One region of the Rhodomicrobium lacus genome, then DNA from elsewhere that is predicted to be linked to it. Evidence: predicted binding sites of a transcription regulator. Region 1 holds the regulator's gene; each other region holds the start of a gene.
What was found. The regulator PhoB, encoded in region 1, activates phosphate uptake and scavenging genes when phosphate is short. The targets are predictions, from matches to a motif close to TGTCATNNANCTGTCAT.

Region 1 (6,059 bases):
GGCCGCCCGCGCGCCACGTCCAACGGCCCGGTTCGCCGTCCTCCCCCGCCGTGTATTGCCGGGCAACGGCGATGCGGATGAAGGTCGGGATCTGCTCGGACTGGTCGAAATACTCGTGCGCGGCATCGACGAGCGTATTGCCGGTCAGCGCGACAATGCCCTGATAGCGCTCCATGCCGGCGCCGGGATCGATGGTCATCGCGAGATGGCCATTGCCGATCAGCGGCTTTTTGGGAGCGGCTCCGTTAAGGAGATGGGCGACTTCGTCAGCGTCATAGCTCGCATAGCCACGGATCTGGCCGGGAGAGCTGTAATGCACGACGAGAAAGCCCACAGCGCCGTCGGATTGCGTTTGCAGGATGAACTTGCCATCGAATTTCAACGCCGCGCCGAGCATCGCGGTCAGCGTAACCGCCTCGCCGAGAAGGAGCAGCACCGGCTCGGGATAGTCATGACGCCCGAGAATGCTGTCGAGCACGGGACCGAGGCGCACGAGCCGCCCGCGCGCGCCCGACGCTTCCAATTGAAATGGCAGAACGTAGTCGTTGTACTTCACGCCGGGATCGCCGGCAAAATCTCCACCCATCAAACCTTCTCGAAGCACCATGCGAGAATAGCCCGCTGCGCGTGCAGCCGGTTTTCGGCTTCGTCGAAGACCACGGATTGCGGGCCGTCGATAACGTCGTCCGTTACCTCCCTGCCGCGGTGCGCCGGCAGGCAATGCATGAATATGGCATCCTTGTCGGCTTTTTCCATGAGGGCGCCGCTCACCTGATAGGGCGCCAGCAGCGTTTCGCGCTCGGCGGCGTTTTCCTGGCCCATCGAAACCCAGACATCCGTCACCACGCAGTCGGCGCCGTCGACCGCGACGGTCGGGTCTTCCACAACGGTGATGCGGCCGCCTTCGTCGTTGGCCCAGTCGAGGAAGCTCCGGGGCGGCTGAAGAGGTTTCGGCGTCGCCAGCGTCAGAGCAAAGCCGAAGCGCACGGCGGCGTGAACCCACGACGCGGTCACGTTGTTGAAGTCGCCGATCCATGCCACCTTGAGCGGGGCGATGTCGCCCTTGTGCTCTTCCAGCGTCATGATGTCGGCGAGGATCTGACAGGGATGCGAGCGATCCGACAGACCGTTGATGACCGGCACCGTAGCGTGCTCGGAAAGCTCGATCAGCGCCTCATGAGAGGTGCAGCGCATCATGATCGCGTCGACGTAGCGAGACAGCACGCGCGCGGTGTCGGCGATGGTTTCGCCGCGCCCGAGCTGCATGTCGTTGCTGTTGAGCACGATCGTCTCGCCGCCGAGCTGCCTCATCGCGACGTCGAACGAGACGCGCGTGCGCGTGGACGATTTCTCGAACACCATCGCAAGCACCTTGCCCTCGGCAACCTTCGGCCACGCCGAAGGAGGGCTGGTCTTGATCAGCTTCTTGAGCGTGTGCGCGTTGTCGAGGATAAGCCGGAGCTTATCGAAGTCGTAGTCGTCGATGTCGAGAAAATGACGCGGAGCCGAGGGCTCTTTGATCATCGAATTACGCTGGAAGTGTAGCATCGAGCCTCGCACATGCGCTTTCTATCTTTTCGCACGCCTCTTTGATTTCGGCTTCCGTCACGATGAGCGGTGGCAGAAGTCTGACGACGTTATCGCCCGCGGACACCGTGAGCAGCTTCTCTGCAAAAAGCGTGCTAGAGACGTCCGTGCTGGGCACCTTACATTTGAGTCCGAGCATGAGTCCCTCGCCGCGTATGTCGGTGATGATACGTGGGTGACGGTCTACGATTTCAGCAAGCCGTTGCTTGAAAAGCAAGCTCATCTCTTGGACATGGCCCAGAAATTCCGCCTTTGTCGCGATGTCGAGCACCGCGTTTGCCACGGCCATCGCAAGCGGATTACCGCCGAACGTCGAGCCATGGCTCCCCGCCGTCATGCCGGAGGCCGCCTTCTCGGTCGCAAGACATGCGCCCACGGGGAAGCCGCCGCCGATCCCCTTGGCGATGCCCATGATGTCCGGTTCGATGCCCGCCCACTCATGCGCGAAGAACTTGCCGGTACGGCCCACGCCGGTCTGCACCTCGTCCAGAACAAGAAGAAGGCCGTGCTCATCCGCGATCTGGCGAAGCGCGCGAAGAAACGGCCAGCCTACGGGGCGGACGCCGCCTTCACCCTGGATCGGCTCAATCAGAAGCGCGGCCGTTTCATGCGTGATCGCGGCGCGCAGAGCTTCGAGGTCGCCCACGGGCACCTGGTCGAAGCCGTCCACCTTCGGGCCGAACCCCTTCAGATGCTTTTCCTGATTGCCCGCGGCGATGGTCGCCAGCGTGCGCCCATGGAACGCGCCTTCGAAAGTGATGATGCGCCAGCGCTCCGGCTGCCCATTATAGGAGTGATACTTGCGCGCCATCTTGATGGAGCATTCCATCGCCTCGGCGCCGGAGTTGGCGAAAAACACCTTATCCGCGAAGGTCAGCGCGCAAAGCCGCTCCGCCAGCCGTTCCTGACCGCGCACGCGATAGAGGTTCGAGGTGTGCCAGACCTTGTGCGCCTGCTCCGTCAGCGCCGCGATGAGATGCGGATGAGCGTGCCCGAGAGCGTTGACCGCGACGCCGCTGCCGAAGTCGAGATATCGTTCCCCCGCAGCGGTTTCGAGCCACGCGCCTTCGCCGCGCTCGAATTCGACATTGATCCGCGCATAGGTCCCGAGAACCGCAGACATTTTTCCACTCGTTTTCAAATTAAAAAAGCCGCTCCGTCTGGCGGGCGGCTCAGGCTCGTGAGCTTATTTTCCAACAGTTCGCGGCAGTGTCAACCGGCATAAAAGACACAGCGCACCCCAAATGTAACGATTTACGCCTTCGTTAAGGTTTCTGAAATTTGTCGGACCGGCTCTTTTGTGCAATTATGCTCCCATGAGATGGAGTGGTGCCATCGCCTTCCGAAATGCGCGTAGCCGCATACACCACCTCGCATAGTATCGATGCGAAGCTTGTATCTCAGTGAAATGCGTTCTCGATAGCCCTCCTGGAGGGCACGCCCCGAGTGTCCGGGCGTCGGGATTACGCTTGTGTCTCCTTGTCTTGCGTTAGCGCCCGTGGCCCCGCTGGTCATCCGTCCAGCGGTCACGACCTTATTCGCGGTTCGTCCGCCGGAATGAACGAGGAGCTAAAATTTATGAGTTGGACAGACGAGCGTGTTGAACTCTTGAAAAAGCTTTGGGCCGACGGCTTGAGTGCAAGCCAGATCGCTACGAAACTTGGGGAAGTTACGCGTAACGCTGTTATTGGAAAAGTACATCGCCTCGGACTCGCCGGCCGCGCGACCACCTCGCGCATCAGAACGGCCCGTCCGCGATCGAATATTGCACTTTTCCCTGCGCGGTCGCCGCAAGTTCAATATCGTACCTTCGGCAACACGGCACTGAAGATTGCGCCGGAGCCTGAGCAACGCAAGCCAGCAACCATTATTCCGCTGACGCTGCCGGATCTGGAGCCCGCACCCGAAGGATTGATCCGCTTGGTCGATCTGAAGGAAAACATGTGCCATTGGCCGATCGGCGATCCCATGGAGGAAGGTTTTCACTTTTGCGGACGCCGGAAGAATTCCGGAAGCCCGTACTGCGAACACCACTCGGCGATCGCATACAACCCTGTCGCCAAGAAACGCCGCGCCATGTGACCGGCGCAACTCATCTATACGGTGAGTCGCAAAGCTTGATCGAAACTTTTGTTGACGATGTGCAGCATTGTTTTGATCTGTGGCTTTTAAGTTACAGAATACAGCGGGGAGTGAAGCCGGGGCCGCAAGCCTCGGCTTCCATCTTTTCGGAAGCTCAGCCGCCGCTATTCGGACAGGCTCTGCCCCGGGAATTTCTCACCCAGCGCATAACCCGCGCCGCGAACGGTACGGATCGGGTCTCTTTCCTTGCCGCGATTGATCGCCTTGCGCAGGCGGCCGATGTGTACGTCTACCGTGCGCTCGTCCACATAAACGTCGCGCCCCCATACGCCATCCAGCAGTTGCGTGCGCGAGAATACGCGGCCGGGGCTTTCCATCAGAAATTCGAGAAGCTTGAACTCGGTCGGGCCGAGCCGCACCTCGCGACCGCTGCGCATCACGCGATAGGTTTCGCGGTCGAGTTCGATGTCTTCGACTTCCAGCGTCTGCGAAATGCGCTCGGGCGCGGCCCGGCGGAGGATCGCCTTCACGCGGGCCAGTAGCTCGGGCACCGAGAACGGCTTCACCACATAGTCGTCCGCGCCGACGGTCAGACCGCGAATGCGGTCTGCCTCTTCTCCGCGCGCCGTCAAAAGCAGGATGGGGATCGAACGCGCAGTCTTACCCGAGCGCAAGCGGCGGCACAGTTCGATGCCGGACAGGCCCGGCAGCATCCAGTCGAGGATGATCAGGTCCGGCGGGTCTTCACCGATGGCCACTTCCGCCTCGTCGCCCCGCTGCGAGATCGATACGGAGAACCCCTCCGCTTCCAGATTATATTGCAGGAGGAGAGCAAGGGCTTCTTCATCTTCGACAATCAGGATCTTGGCATTCATCGTCTGCTTCTGCTACCCCGCACCTTCCAGCGCCCGCCCATGCTGTGACCTTTTCAGCGCCGCCACTCATCCTGCTCCGTCAGCTCTTCACCGACGCGAGGCGCCCGAGCGTCAGCGAACTCGTGCTGTCTGCCTTCGGGCGCTCATCGCCAAGCGCCTTGCCGTGGATCAGGAAATAAATCGTTTCCGCGATGTTCGTTGCGTGATCGCCGATGCGTTCGATGTTCTTCGCACCGAACAGGAGATGCGCGTAAACGCTGGCGCTCTGGGGCTCGTCCATCATCGTCGTCAGCAGCTCGCCGTAGAGCGAGTTATACATGGCGTCGATCTCGTGATCGCGCTGCCAGACGGCAAGAGCAGCGTCCGCGTCCCGCTGCGAATAGGCATCTAGCACATCCTTCAGTTGCCGCAGCGCCGCCTCGCCGATGTGCACGAAGCCCGTCATGACCTGGTTCGGTCGGGGTTCGGCGGCGATAGCGATGGCGCGCTTGGCGATGTTCTTCGACAAGTCGCCGATACGTTCGAGGTCGAGCGCGATGCGGATCGCGGTAACGATCTGCCGGAGATCCGATGCAACCGGCGCTCGACGGGCGATGATCGAGATGGCGAGTTCGTCGACGAGTCGCTCCAGCGTGTCGATGCTGCGGTCGTTCGCCAGCGTCACCTCGGCGAGGTCCGGGTCGCGATGGTAAAGCGCGTCGATGGCCTGCCCCAAGGCTTGCTCGGCAAGGCCCCCCATCTGGGCGATCATCGTGTCGAGCGACTTCAGTTCCCCTTCGTAAGATCTGTCGGCGTTTCCAGACACTACCGTTTCCTCCGGTGCGTTCGCGCGTCCAGGAAGCGCGCCGACCTGTTATCAGCGTCTCGGGCCGACGGGGCAGCGTATCCACCCTGCGCCACCTGCCCTGTGCCGCCGCGAGACGCGGCGCATCGGGTGCAGGCCCCGTGACACTAGCCAAACCGCCCCGTGATATAATCCTGCGTGCGCTTGTCCTTGGGGTTCATGAAGATCTGATCCGTCGTGTCCTCTTCCACAAGGTAGCCCAGATGGAAAAAGGCCGTGCGCTGAGAAACGCGTGCCGCCTGCTGCATGTTATGGGTCACAATGACGATGCAGTAGTTTTCGCGAAGCTCGTCGATCAGCTCCTCGATCTTCGCGGTGGCGATCGGATCGAGAGCGGAACACGGCTCATCCATCAGAATGACTTCCGGGCTGACCGCGATTGCGCGAGCGATACAAAGCCGCTGCTGCTGCCCGCCTGACAAGCCGGTGCCTTCGCCGTCGAGGCGATCCTTCACTTCGTTGAAGAGGCCGGCCCGTTGCAGGCTCCTGACAACGATTTCTTCGAGATCGGCCTTCGACTTGGCAAGCCCGTGAATGCGCGGACCGTAAGCCACGTTCTCGAAGATCGTCTTCGGAAACGGGTTCGGCTTCTGAAACACCATGCCGACACGTGCCCGCACCTGAACCGGGTCGACATCGGGACCATAGATGTTCTTCCCCTGGACCAGGAT
Region 2 (6,059 bases), 1.3 Mb from region 1:
CCCCGCCGGGGCCGTCCTCAACGCGGACGCGCATTATCCCCCGAACAACCCCCCGAAAAATGTCTGTTTCACATGTTTAGACACAACCACCTCCGGTTGCAACGCCATCTCGCGCGCGACGGAGCGCAGGCGCCGGCGTAATTGCTCGCCGTCGAGCGATTCGAGCTTCGTCGGCAAGGACAGCACAAGCTTGCCCTGCTCACAAAGAAGTGTCGTCTGCGGGAGCAGGCCCTTCATTCCCGCCGTCAGCGTATGGGCGAGGCGAACCGTTTGCCCGATGATCAGCGCGCGCTTCTGAAGCGGTCGCGGCAGAAGATGTGCAAGTTTCGGCATCAGCTCGCCTTGAAGCTTCCGCTCGTAGCGATGGTAGACGCACAGCGCAAGGAAGGCGCGGCCAGGGTGATCGATCCCCGCGAACGCCGATTGCGAGATGAGAACAGCGCTCTGCTCGCCCCGGTAATCGGGATGCGCGCGCCAGGAAATGTCCGACAGAAGGCAGGCCGCGTGGCGCAGGCGGCGCTCGTCCGCATGTTCGTGCTCGTTGGAACGCGCGAAGAGACCGTCCGTCCATTCGATCAGCTCGCGCCCGTGCTGGAGTGAGCGCGCGCGCATCGCCGCAACCGTTTCGCACGCCGAGAGCAGAGGATCTTCGGCGCGCTCCGCCTCGCTGAGAAGCCGGTAGATCGTGCCTTCGCGCACGCCGAACGCCGAGAAGATCACGTCGGAAGGCTGCATCTTGCGGATCAGCGAATTGAGCAGCAACGCGCCAAACGGCACCGTTTCCTCGCGTCCCGCCGACATGCCCGCGAGCCGCTTCAGCCCCGTCGGCGAGTTGTTGGCGTAGCGCGCGGTGATTTGCAGCGCCTTCCGTGCATCCATCTTGTAGCCGTGCACGGCGGAAAGCGGATAGTTCGTCTGGGCCATATGCAGCTTGGCGAGCGCACGCCACGTGCCGCCGATCGCATAGAAATTTTCGCCGCGCACATGGTTCAGCCACTCCACCGAGGCAAGCGCATCCTCGATGATGGGAATGGCTTCGGTCTTCTCGCCACGGGTTCTCTCGGCCAGCGACAAACTCCCGAGCGGCAGGGAAATCTTGTCGGACAGCGTTTCGCCATCGATGCGCACAAGCTCCATGCTCCCGCCGCCGAGGTCGCCGACGATGCCGCGCGGATTCACGAACCCCGCGCGAACGCCCGTGGCGGCAAGCTCCGCCTCTTCGGCGTTGCCGATCACGCGGATCGGGACGCCGCAGGCCTCCTCCGCCTTCGCGAGAAATTCCGGGCCGTCTTCAGCCCAGCGGACCGCTGCTGTCGCGAACGGATGAATGTCGCGCTCGCGAACGCCACAGATGTCGGCGAGCTTGCGGAAGCGCGCCAGCGAGGCGAGCGCGCTTGGCACCGTTTCGGGATTGAGGCGCTTCAGCTCGTTGAGATAGCGGCCGAGCCCGCACATCGCCTTTTCCTGAAAAAGGGGAGTTGGAGCGCGGGTGAGCCTTTCATACACGACAAGGCGGATGGAGTTCGAACCGATGTCGATGACGGCCACCGGGCGCGCGCCAGGCAACCGCCCACTTATCGAACCGAGCGTCGAATTATCCACAAATCATCCTCGTGCGCTGGGGCATGGGTTTGCTTGACATTGCTGCCCGCCTTCAAGCAGGCGCGTGCGCTTCACCCATGACACTTGTTGAAGCCCGTGAAGGCTGGAGTTTTACATTTGATCCGGCTGCCGCAGCCGGTGGCTCGATGTAAATTCTCTGCGTCAGGCATGCGGCGCCGATGCGACCGCGAAACGTCGCGGGAAATTCTGCTTGAGTGCGCCGCCGCGCCCGGAAAGGCTGGGATTGGTCATGAAATACTCATGCGCGCTGAAGGGTTCCTCGCCGGGCTTCAGATGAAAGCGCTGGGAGCTGCCATCGCTCTCGATTTTCCAGCTCTGGAGATTATCCTTCAGATTGGCGATCATGATCTGGTCGAGAACCTGTTCGTGGACGGTTGAATTCGTTATCGCGGTCATGGCCTCGACGCGCCGCTCAAGGTTGCGCGGCATCATGTCGGCGGAACTGATATACACATGCGCATCCTCGGATGGCAATCCGTGCCCTGCCCCGAAACAATAGATGCGTGAATGTTCCAGAAATCGTCCGATGATGCTTTTCGCGCGGATGTTTTCGGAAAGTCCGCGAATGCCGGGCTTGAGGCAGCAGATGCCGCGGATGACGAGGTCGACGGGTACGCCTGACAGACTCGCCTCATACAGCGCATCGATCACCTCGGGATCGACGAGCGCGTTGAGCTTCATCCAGATCGCGGCGGGGCGCCCAGCCTTGGCGTGAGCGATCTCGTTATGGATCTCCTCGATGATCCGAGCCTTGATGCCGTGGGGCGAGATATACATGCGTTCGAGGTTGTTCGGGCGGCTGTAGGTCGTCACGTAATTGAAGATGCGCGACACGTCACGGCCGACAGCCGGATCGGCCGTGAAATAGGACAGGTCCGTGTAGATCTTCGCCGTCGCCGGGTGATAATTGCCGGTGCCGATGTGGCAATAGGTGCGAAGCTCGCCGTTCTCCTTGCGCACAACCTGACCGAGCTTCGCATGCGTCTTGAGGTCGAGCTGGGTCAGGCCGTAGACCACGTGCACGCCCACCGCTTCGAGCTGCTTCGCCCATTCGAGGTTGTTCAATTCGTCGAAGCGGGCCGTCACCTCGATCATCACGGTCACGCTCTTGCCCGCCTCGCGCGCCTGCCGGAGCGCCTCCACGATGGGAGAGCGTTTCGACGTGCGGTAGAGCGTCCATTTGATGGCGACGACATCGGGATCGGATGCGGCCTGCCGCAGATATTGCAGCACCACGTCGAACGACTCGTACGGGTGATGAACGATGATGTCCTTGGCCGAGATGGCCGCGAAACAGTCATTGTCGAACTCGGCGATCCGTTCCGGAAAGCGGATTTCAAAGGGCTTGTAGAGCAGGTCCGGCCGATCGTTCACGATAAGTTGCGAGACGTCGGCGATGGCGAAAAGTCCATCGACCGGCACCACGTCGTCTCGCCCGATCTTGAGCCCGGCGATGATGAGTTCGCGCGCGGGCGCAGGCAACGACGCGCTCATTTCGAGCCTGATCACCTCGCCGAGCTGCCGCCGCACCAGCGCCTTGCGGAGCACCTTCTGAAGATCCTCGCTTTTTTCCTGAAACTCGATCTCGCTGTTCCGCAGCGGCCTGAAGAGGCCGACATGCCTGACCTTGAAGCCCGGCAACAGCGTGTGCGCGTAAAGCGCGATCAGCACTTCCATCGCGATGAAGCGGATCACGGGCTTGCCGCCCTCGCCTTCCGTCTGCGGCAGACGGATGAAGCGATCGAGACCGTTCGGGATCACGACAAGCGCATACATCAGGCGCGGTTCGCCCTCGAAATCCGAATCGCGGACGAGAGTGAGTTCCCGTGTGCATTCCAGCACGAGCACCAGTTCCTGACTCTGCACGTGCGGGAAAGGATGCGCGGCGTCCACCGCCACGGCACTCAGCGCCGAAAAAACCCGCCGCATGAAATAGATTTCGAGCCAATCCCGTTCCGCGTCGGAAATCGACGCCGCGGTGGCGATCTGGATGTTCTCCTGCTCCATCTCCTCGCGAAGCGCGTTCCAGCGCTCCTGCTGAATCGCGGAAAGCGGAACGACGGATTCGTTGATCTTGTCCACCTGCTGCTTCGGCGTCAGTCCGTCGGGCGAGACTTCAACGATCTCGGTCGCCGCCTGTTCGTGCAGCCCCGCCACGCGCACGCGATAGAACTCATCGAGGTTGGAGCCCGAAATCGCCAGAAACCGAACGCGCTCCAGAAGGGGGTTGCGGGTGTTCGCCGATTCCTCAAGGACGCGCTTGTTGAATGCGAGCCACGACAATTCCCTGTTGAAGAAGCGTTCCACGCCAAAGGCTTCTATTCTGTCCCGGTATGTGGGGGCAGGTTCGGCTTCGGCGATTTTCATTTCCATGATCTCCGTTTTGGCGTCCTTGTGACGCGTGAATTGCGCACTCAGAGCTTGGAAGCGCTTTGTGACATGACGAACACAAGACACCGAGGCAAAACGCCGGAAGGCACGTTTTGCTCGCAGCGGTCGATGGTGCGGACGTTCACGCGACGAACAAACTGATTTTGAAAAGATGACGCCGCGCCCGCACCGTCGCAAGAGCTTCTTCCGGCGGATTTGCTCGGGCAATCCGGAGACGCAAAGGCGTTGGCTCCCGCCGGCGCAGGGCGGTGCTGCGCGGCCTCCGGGGCGCGCGGCTTCAGATGCCGTCGTCCGGCTCGTCGTCCCCGCTGTCCGGTCCGCCCCCCGCCGCCTTCAGGACCTTGGCCGCGAAGCTGCGCGTGATCCGGCGGCGTTCGGCCAGCGCCGCCTTGTCGAGCAGAGACGCCACGGCATCCGCCGCCGCCATCGAGCGCTCGATGCGCTGGACGAGATAGGCAATCACGTCCGGGGCGATCTCGATGCCGCGATCGCTGAAATGCTTCAGAAGAAGCGCGGCCAGATGCTCCTCGTCCGGGGGCTGAATTTCGGCCGTTGGATAGGAGCGGATGCGCGAGCGCAGATCCGGCAGTGCGATCCGCCAGCTTCCGGGCGGCGTTCGCGCGGTCAGGAGAATGAATGAGCCGTGTTCGCGCGCCAGGTTCAGATGATGAAACAGCGCCGTCTCGGGCAGACCTGACGCGTCCACATCCTCCAGAACGAGCGGCTGCCAGGGCGCGGCCCAAATGTGACTTCCGAGAAGCGCGGGGTCGGCGAATGCCGCGTTCGCCCGCGCGCTCCAGATATGGGCGAGATATGTCTTGCCCGATTGCGGCGGGCCCCAGATGACGGCCGCAGGCGCGTGCCAGTCCGGCCATTGGCCGACGAGGCCGAAGGCGCGGCCGTTTCTGGCCGTCACGAAGAAGTCGCCCTCGTCATAGGCGAAACGCCGGGGCAGATCGAGCACGAGCTGGGATGACATCAACCGGCCTCAGCCGATGGCCGCTGTCTTGCGCGGCTTCGTGCCTTCGACCGCTTCCACTGCGGCGCTACCCTTTTGCTCGTCATAAATTTCGCTTTCCTGATATTTTCGGATCGCAAAGCGCACCAGCACGCCGATGACCGCCGCAAGCGGTACCGAGATCAGAAGGCCGGTGAAGCCGAGAAGATAACCCGACGCGACGAGCGCGAAAAGGAGCCATACCGGATGTAGCCGCACCTGATTTCCGACGATGTTCGGCGTCAGCACGTTGCCCTCGACGACTTGCCCGAAGATGAAAACTCCGACAACGAGCGCCACCATGGCGTAATCCGGCGCAAATTGAGCAAGCGCCACGCCGCCCGCGACCAGCAGCCCGCTCGTCGATCCGAGGTATGGCACGAAGCTGACGATGCCTGCGAAAAGGCCGATGAGGAGGCCGTAATTCAGCCCGATCAGGCCGAGCGTCACCATGTAGAACACCGACAGGATCGACAGGACGATGAACATCCCGCGCAGATAGCCGGAAATCGTGTCATCGACCTCGCCCGCAAGTTTGCGGATCGTCGGCGCGTCCCGCTTCGGAAGAAGGCTGTCGACGGACGCGAGCATCTTGTCCCAGTCGCGCAGCAGGAAGAACGTTACCACCGGCGTCAGAAAGAGAAGCGCGAGCGTGTTGAAGAAGGCGAGGCTGCTTTCCGCAAGGCTCCGCAGATAGCTGGCGACCACGCCAGCCACATCCTGTGCCTGCCCCTGCGCCGCGCCCGTACCCTCCTGTTGCTGAACCGTGCTCTGAATCGACTTGATATATTGCGGGTAATGCTCCCAGAGATAGGCGCGCGCGCGCTGATAATAGCCCGGCAGATCCTGCGCAAATTGCCGAAGCTGATCGACCAGCGGAGGAATGAGCAGCGCGAAGATCGCGACGAAGATCAAGATCAGCACCGCGATGATCGCAAACGCCGCCGCGCCGCGATGGACGCCGATGCGGTTAAGCCGATTGACCAGCGGATGAAACAGGTAGGCGAGCACGAACCCCGCCGCGAAGGGCATGAGCACGTCGGCGAAC
Region 3 (6,059 bases), 260 kb from region 1:
ACGCCGGCAAAAAGCGCCACACGACGCGATCGGATGCAGGACAAGGCGGAGGGCGAGACGGAGCTAACAGACATGGCGGGTCTCTCGTAGGGGGGTAAGGCTGAGAATTCAGCATCTCTCAACCTTGTTGATCCGCCGACGAGACTGGAACCGAAGCTGCAATGTCAAAAAAGATGCTCAGCCAAGCAGAATGATGCCGCCGGGCAACTGTGTCGAATGCGCGCCGAAGATTTTTTCGATCTGCCCGACGACTCCGTCAATGTGCTCGACGCGAAATCTCGCATTGAGCCGCTCGCGCCCGAGAGCGCTGTTGGTGAGGATCACGGTGTTGTGGCAATAACGGTTAAGTTCCTTGACGACGTCGGAAATCGGCATGGCGTCGAAGACGATGAAGCCGTCTTTCCAAGACGTCACGGTTTCACCGTCCACTGCAACCGGAATCCCGACGCCCGAGGGCGAATAGACTACCTGATGGCTGGCGGGCAGCGCGAGGCTCGCCTGGCCGCATGCAACCTGAACCGTTCCGGCAAGACAGGTTACTTGCACCGAGCCATCGTTGCGCCGGATGTTGAAACGCCCGTTGAAAGCAACGACTTCGCCGCCCGAAGCCGATATCGTTACGGGAGCGTCAGCCCGCGACGACGCAGTGACCAGGGCTTCCCCTTCAACGAGTTCAAGACGAGGGGGCTCGCCGCCTGAGCTTCTTAGCGCGATGCTCGTCCTTGTATTCAGTTCAACAGTGACGCTTTCGGCCAAAGCGATGTTACGTCTTTCGCCCGCTTGCGTTCGATAGTCGGAGGCGAGTTCAGACCAAGACGGCCAGAGGCCGAGAGGCGGGCGAAGTCCGAGCAAGCCGACAGTTCCCGCCGCGGACGCAGCCAGGGCACCGCCGATGAACGCGCGCCGCCCGATCGCTGCACGCTCGACCGTAACCGCCCGGCGGCCGCTGACAGCGTTCGCTGGGGACTCTGGAAGCGTTTGCGTCGGATCAACCTTTTGCCAGATCCTGCTTGCTTCGATGAAAGCTGCGCGATGGTCGGCGCTGAGGGCGACCCAGTCTTTCAATGCCTGAAGGTCTTCCGGACCCGCTTCGCCCGACACGAAACGAACCACAAAGCCGTAGGCTTCGCATTCCAGCTGTGTCGGGTGCTCATCGTCAGGATCCAAAAGCATCAGAGGTAGAACCGCATTCGTTATTTTTGTGATCAAGTTAATCCTGATGGTTCCTTGGACCAAAACGCTGAACCACGTTTTTTCCAAGACGTCTGCCGCAGTGGATCAACGCGGCCCTGAGTTCCCTTTCAACCATCCGCTGCGAAACCTCAAGGGCAGCGGCAATTTCACGAATAGGTATCTGCTCAACCCGTGACGCCAGCAGAATCGCACGGCGGCGGGGTGTCAGCTCCGCCAGCACCTCGTCGAGTAATTTTGCCTCCGACCGCGCCACTGCGATTCGTTCCGGATCCGGGGAATCGTCCGCAATGTCGAGCGCCAGAAGTGCCTCGTCGAGGGTCACGGTTTTGCGCTCGGCCAAAACACGCTTGAGCGCAATATTCCGCGCCATACGCAGAATATAGGCGCGGGGTTGCTTGACCGGCTCGCTGGGAGCGCAGCTCTCAAGTCTGAGCCAAGCGTCCTGCAACGCCTCGTCCGCCTGTTCCTTCGAGCCGAGCCGACGCGCGAGAATGGTCTTCAGCGTATCGTAGTCGAGGACGAGGAATTGGCGCAGAGTTTCCCTGCTGGCGTCGTTCATCGCCTCCTCTCCAGCGAACTCATGCGCGCATTCCCGCTGTCATCGTTGCGTCGCTCGCAGGTCGCCGCCGGTACAGGGTTGTCTTGCCCTGACGTCAGAAAATACGATGAGGTTGATTGGCTGCGGCATGCCGCGTGGCGGAGCGCCGATGCCGAGTCCCACCAGCGCCTCGGCCAACTTGCCCTTCTTTTCTTCCGTTTCCTTGCCGGGGCTTTCCGCGCGGATGACAGATCCCGTGGGGGCTATCCAGATGCGAACGGCTTCTTCGGCGGCGGCTGTGGCCGTGCCGTTACAGAGAAGCTCCGAAATGCGGTGCTGGACCTTGGCGAAATATGGTTCGTATACAGAAAGCCCTTTGGTTTGCGCCAATGCCGTCGCCTGCGGCTTTATGGTCAGCGCTCCGGGAGAGGTTCGCACGGCTTCGAAGCCGGTGTTGCGCAGGAGGACGCGCATGGCTTCATTAGGCGTATACTCCCCCTCGACAGCCGTGGATCTGCTGCCGTCTGCATGGGCCGCCTTGTAGTAAATTTCGATACCCGCCGTCTTGCTGAAAGCAAGGAGAGCGTTGGCAAGCGGTTGGGCGGGGATGCTGAACGAGTAAGACGCTTCAGACGTTTCGCCCCGGCAATGCAAAGGCGCCAGAAGCGAAGCGGCCATACCGAAGGACAAGGCGAGAAAAGCGCGGGTTTGCACTTCTTTAAACGAAGTCAGGGCTCTCATCCCCGCCAGCCCGCTGACGCAATCAAGCCGCCCATGATGAACCGAACTCGCCGAATTCACGGTCGCGCAAGCTTTGACCGAATGCTTAAACTCAAGCTTTCTCGTAAACCACGAACATAATGGTTTTATGACATATATAGTTTGAGTTTTCGACCACTTCGCATCGAACGCCCGGATGCGTGTAAATAAAAGCAGATATTTCTGTTTACCTTTGCGCAGCCGCTTTCATGGCGATCGCCTGATTTACGGTTTCTGCGAGCGCTCCGTTCAGGGCAGAAAGATCGGGATGTCTGACGGTGCCGCCGAAGATTTGAGGCTGCTGCCAGTTCCCGCGCTCCCCGAACGTTGCGATTGGAACGGCGCCCGCAACCGGATGGCCGCGAGCCTGAAGCCGTGTCCGAACCCTGAGGCAATAGGCGACGGACAGATGTGAAAAGCGCGTCTCACCATGACCCGCTCGATATTTCATCGTAGCGGTGCAGAGATCGCCCGAGGCAAGACGCCAGGCCCGAGCGAGATAGGCGACGCCGTAGTGAATATTTGTCTCCGGAACGGCCAGTTCGGCAAGAGTGCCTGCGAAGCCCATCATTCTTGCTGTGGAGGGAAGCACCTGCATGAGGCCGATCTCGCCGTCCCGCCCAACGACGTCGGGGTTGAAGCCGCTTTCGGTATGCATCACGGCCTCCGTAACTTCCGGCGGAAGGCCTGCGGATTTCGACTCGCGCTCGATGAAGGTCAGCAGCGTCTGGTAGGAGACTGTACGTCGAATGGCCCCGAGGTTCATCGGCGGACGGTTGGCGGTCGCTCTTGTTGTCTCTGTGGCAGTCGGTTCAGCCGCAGCCGAAGCGATTGCCCCACCGCAAGCATGAGTTGCCATGACGGCTGCCGCAGACAGGGATGGAAGCCTTAACGGCGACGGGCCGTGTTCTGAGCGAAGCGGCATAACGGCCTCACTGGCTATGGGGCAAGGAGAGCTTTAGGAGGACAGGTTGCAGAAGGTCGGAAGGCGGCGCCTCGCCAGCGGAAGCACGCAGAAGTATCGAGCGCAGCGCCGTTGCGCCTTCCGTGCTCACGCCGTCGAACTCGATGCGCTCGACGCTGCCGCTTGGGTCCACCCACACCTTTGCAATGATCGGTGAGACTCGTTCCGTACCCGCCAGCACATTGTAAGCATGCCGTGTCTGCTCATCGGAGACCGCGAGCCGTTTTTGCAGGTCGTCGCGAATCTTGCGGGCGAAGTCTCGCCAGGATAGCGGTGCCGACGCACCGGCAGTGACGGACGCCGGAGCAGCAGCTTTCACTTTCGTGTCCGCCGCCACTCCGGTCAGGGCCGCCGCAAGGAGAATGCAGGTTGTCTCTCTGACGCGCGTCATGCCTCGTTCCGGGGCTGCGTGGAGGCAGAAACACCGTCGACGGACGGCGCAATCTTTGCGACTTCCGCGCGGAGCCAGGGAACGAACTGCTGCACGAGACCATCCCAGATTTCGATCTGAGATCGCAAGTGGACGGGCGTGATACCGCCGGCAACGGAAAGGTCCTGGCAGAAGACGAGGAAGGTTTGACCCGGCGCGGGCGTGTCGAGAAACAATCGGCCGAAACGACGCGACCGGTTCCAGTCATTGACGAGATCCAGCGGAAGCGTTCCCTGAACGGCGAAGAGCACCAGAAAAGCGACATCTGCGAAACGGTCGGGCGCTCCTGCAAAGCTGTTGCCGGGGCGTATGTCGAAAGGAAGTCCGTTCGTTGCCGAGCGCAAGAAAGTGATCTGGCCGTCAGTCAGCGTCTCGACGCGGTAACCGATCGACTGGAGAATCTCCCGCAGCGTTTCGATCGTGAGGCTGAAGAGGGCGTCGGCCGGAGCAAGGCCGGAGATTTTCGTCTGTGTTTCCCGATCGTTTTTCGTTTCAGGGATGTGGGTTTCCGTGGTCATGGCGGTTCCTGTGATTTTCCGGGCATTCGCCGGCCGGCAATGCCGGCCGGCGCCTCCTGGGCAAGGGGAAGGTCAACGCGTGGCTTTCGTCTCGGTCGAACTGTCGAACACTCTTGTAAGGGCGAGTTCGTTCACCACGAGACGGTTCTGTTCGATTACCTTCGCGATGTAAGCGCGACGAAGCGCCTCCGCGCGTTGCGCGCGGAGGCGCTGAACGAGTTGATTGCGGACAGTCGCAAGCGGGCGCGTTTCGGAAGGTTTGGTCTCGAGCAGCTTCACGATATGCCAGCCGTCGGCGAGTTTGATCGCTTCGGTCACGCCGCTCTCGGAAAGACCCGCTACTTGAGAGCGGATCTCCGGGAGCAATTGCGATTCGGCAACCCACCCGATTTCGCCCCCGCGCTCGGCTGTGCCGTTCTGTTCCGTCGCCTCATTGGCAATCGCGGCGAAATCCGCCTTCGGCTGCTTCAGCCTGGCCTGAATGTCGGCAATCTTCCTTTTCGCCTGTTCTTCCGCGGCCTTGTCGGCGGTTGCCGGAAGAGAGACGAAAATCTGCGCGATCCGGTAAAGGCGAGGGACGACAAATGCGGTCTTGTTCGCGTCATAAGCCCTCTGAATCTCGGCTTCGTCCGGATAATTCGCCGGAGGCTGCGAGACGGCCTGAAGATACGTCTCAACGATTGCATTGTCGCGCAGACGATCGAGTTGCGCCGTGACGACGGCTTGCTCCTGCCACTTCTTGTCGGTCGCTTCCTTGAGGAGAAGCTGACTGGCGAGTATCTGCCTGACCGCTTGGTTCAGTCGGGCCGGATCGCTTACCAATTCAGCCTGATCTGAGGCGCTCAGGCCGCCAAGATATGAGCGGACATCCGAGATGGTGATGTCGCGATCGCCGATACGGGCGACCACGTCTTCGCTGCCAGTGGAACGCGGTGCAGATGCCTTGGGCGAAACGGGCGACGCCGGTGTAAGGGGCGTGGCAGGTGCAGCGGCTACCGCCTTGGGCGGTGTCGGTGGCTTCGGAGCCTGAGCCCACGCGGGAAAGATTGTGGCGAGAAAGGCGAAAGACACAGCGCTCGTAATTGCTGCGGTGCGGCTTCGCCCGTCGCGTTTCGGTGTATACAGTAAAAAAAACGACATGGTAACCTCACGGATCGACTTTCTGGTTCAGAACCTTGTCCCCAAACTCCTGGAGGAAGCTCTGTATTTCAACGCGTCGATAGCCGACTATCGGCTCTCTTGCGATAACTACATCACCGAATGTGACACCTTCATAATGATAGAGAAGCTCGCGTCCAATTTTTACGAGTTCCTTGTTTTTTAGCGTGCAGGTTTTCATGCTCGCTTTGCAGCTGTTTGCATCGGTCTCGAATTTCGCGCGTTCGGCATCCTTCGTCCGCGCAACCGTTGCTGCTTCTGCGTAGGCTTCCTTCCACTTTTCGAGCGTCTGGTTTCTCTCTTCGAGGCGCTCATTGAACTCCTTGACGGCGGTGCGATAATCGGCTTCCGCCTTCTTCGCGATTTCCTTGGCCCGGGCCACATCGGCCTTGAGCGCGTCGCGGGCGCGAGTCGTTTCCGTAAGCTGCGCCTGCATTGAGGTGCGCTGATCCTCAAGCGAGCGAACCTGCGTCGTGAGTGTTCTCAAAGCCTCGCGCA

Region 2: a site for PhoB is predicted at 4,063-4,079, ahead of EK416_RS10565 (RNA degradosome polyphosphate kinase). Genes of this name have one in related genera too.
Region 3: a site for PhoB is predicted at 2,590-2,606, ahead of EK416_RS15220 (STN domain-containing protein). Genes of this name have one in related genera too.

The regions. Positions count from the first base shown of each region.
Region 1 covers NZ_RZNF01000012.1:1,499,508-1,505,566, reverse strand. The annotation lists gene EK416_RS16255 (Hsp33 family molecular chaperone) at 1-586, opposite strand, end outside; gene argF (ornithine carbamoyltransferase) at 586-1,524, opposite strand; gene EK416_RS16245 (aspartate aminotransferase family protein) at 1,529-2,710, opposite strand; gene EK416_RS16240 (GcrA family cell cycle regulator) at 3,166-3,669, shown strand; gene phoB (phosphate regulon transcriptional regulator PhoB) at 3,834-4,544, opposite strand; gene phoU (phosphate signaling complex protein PhoU) at 4,624-5,349, opposite strand; gene pstB (phosphate ABC transporter ATP-binding protein PstB) at 5,496-6,059, opposite strand, start outside.
Region 2 covers NZ_RZNF01000012.1:240,590-246,648, forward strand. The annotation lists gene EK416_RS10560 (Ppx/GppA phosphatase family protein) at 34-1,602, opposite strand; gene EK416_RS10565 (RNA degradosome polyphosphate kinase) at 1,765-3,990, opposite strand; gene EK416_RS10570 (HdaA/DnaA family protein) at 4,292-4,993, opposite strand; gene EK416_RS10575 (AI-2E family transporter) at 5,003-6,059, opposite strand, start outside.
Region 3 covers NZ_RZNF01000012.1:1,241,420-1,247,478, reverse strand. The annotation lists gene EK416_RS15235 (filamentous haemagglutinin family protein) at 1-74, opposite strand, end outside; gene EK416_RS15230 (FecR family protein) at 178-1,173, opposite strand; gene EK416_RS15225 (RNA polymerase sigma factor) at 1,211-1,753, opposite strand; gene EK416_RS15220 (STN domain-containing protein) at 1,793-2,473, opposite strand; gene EK416_RS15215 (lytic transglycosylase domain-containing protein) at 2,679-3,350, opposite strand; gene EK416_RS15210 (hypothetical protein) at 3,424-3,846, opposite strand; gene EK416_RS15205 (YbjN domain-containing protein) at 3,843-4,403, opposite strand; gene EK416_RS15200 (peptidylprolyl isomerase) at 4,476-5,543, opposite strand; gene EK416_RS15195 (coiled-coil domain-containing protein) at 5,551-6,059, opposite strand, start outside.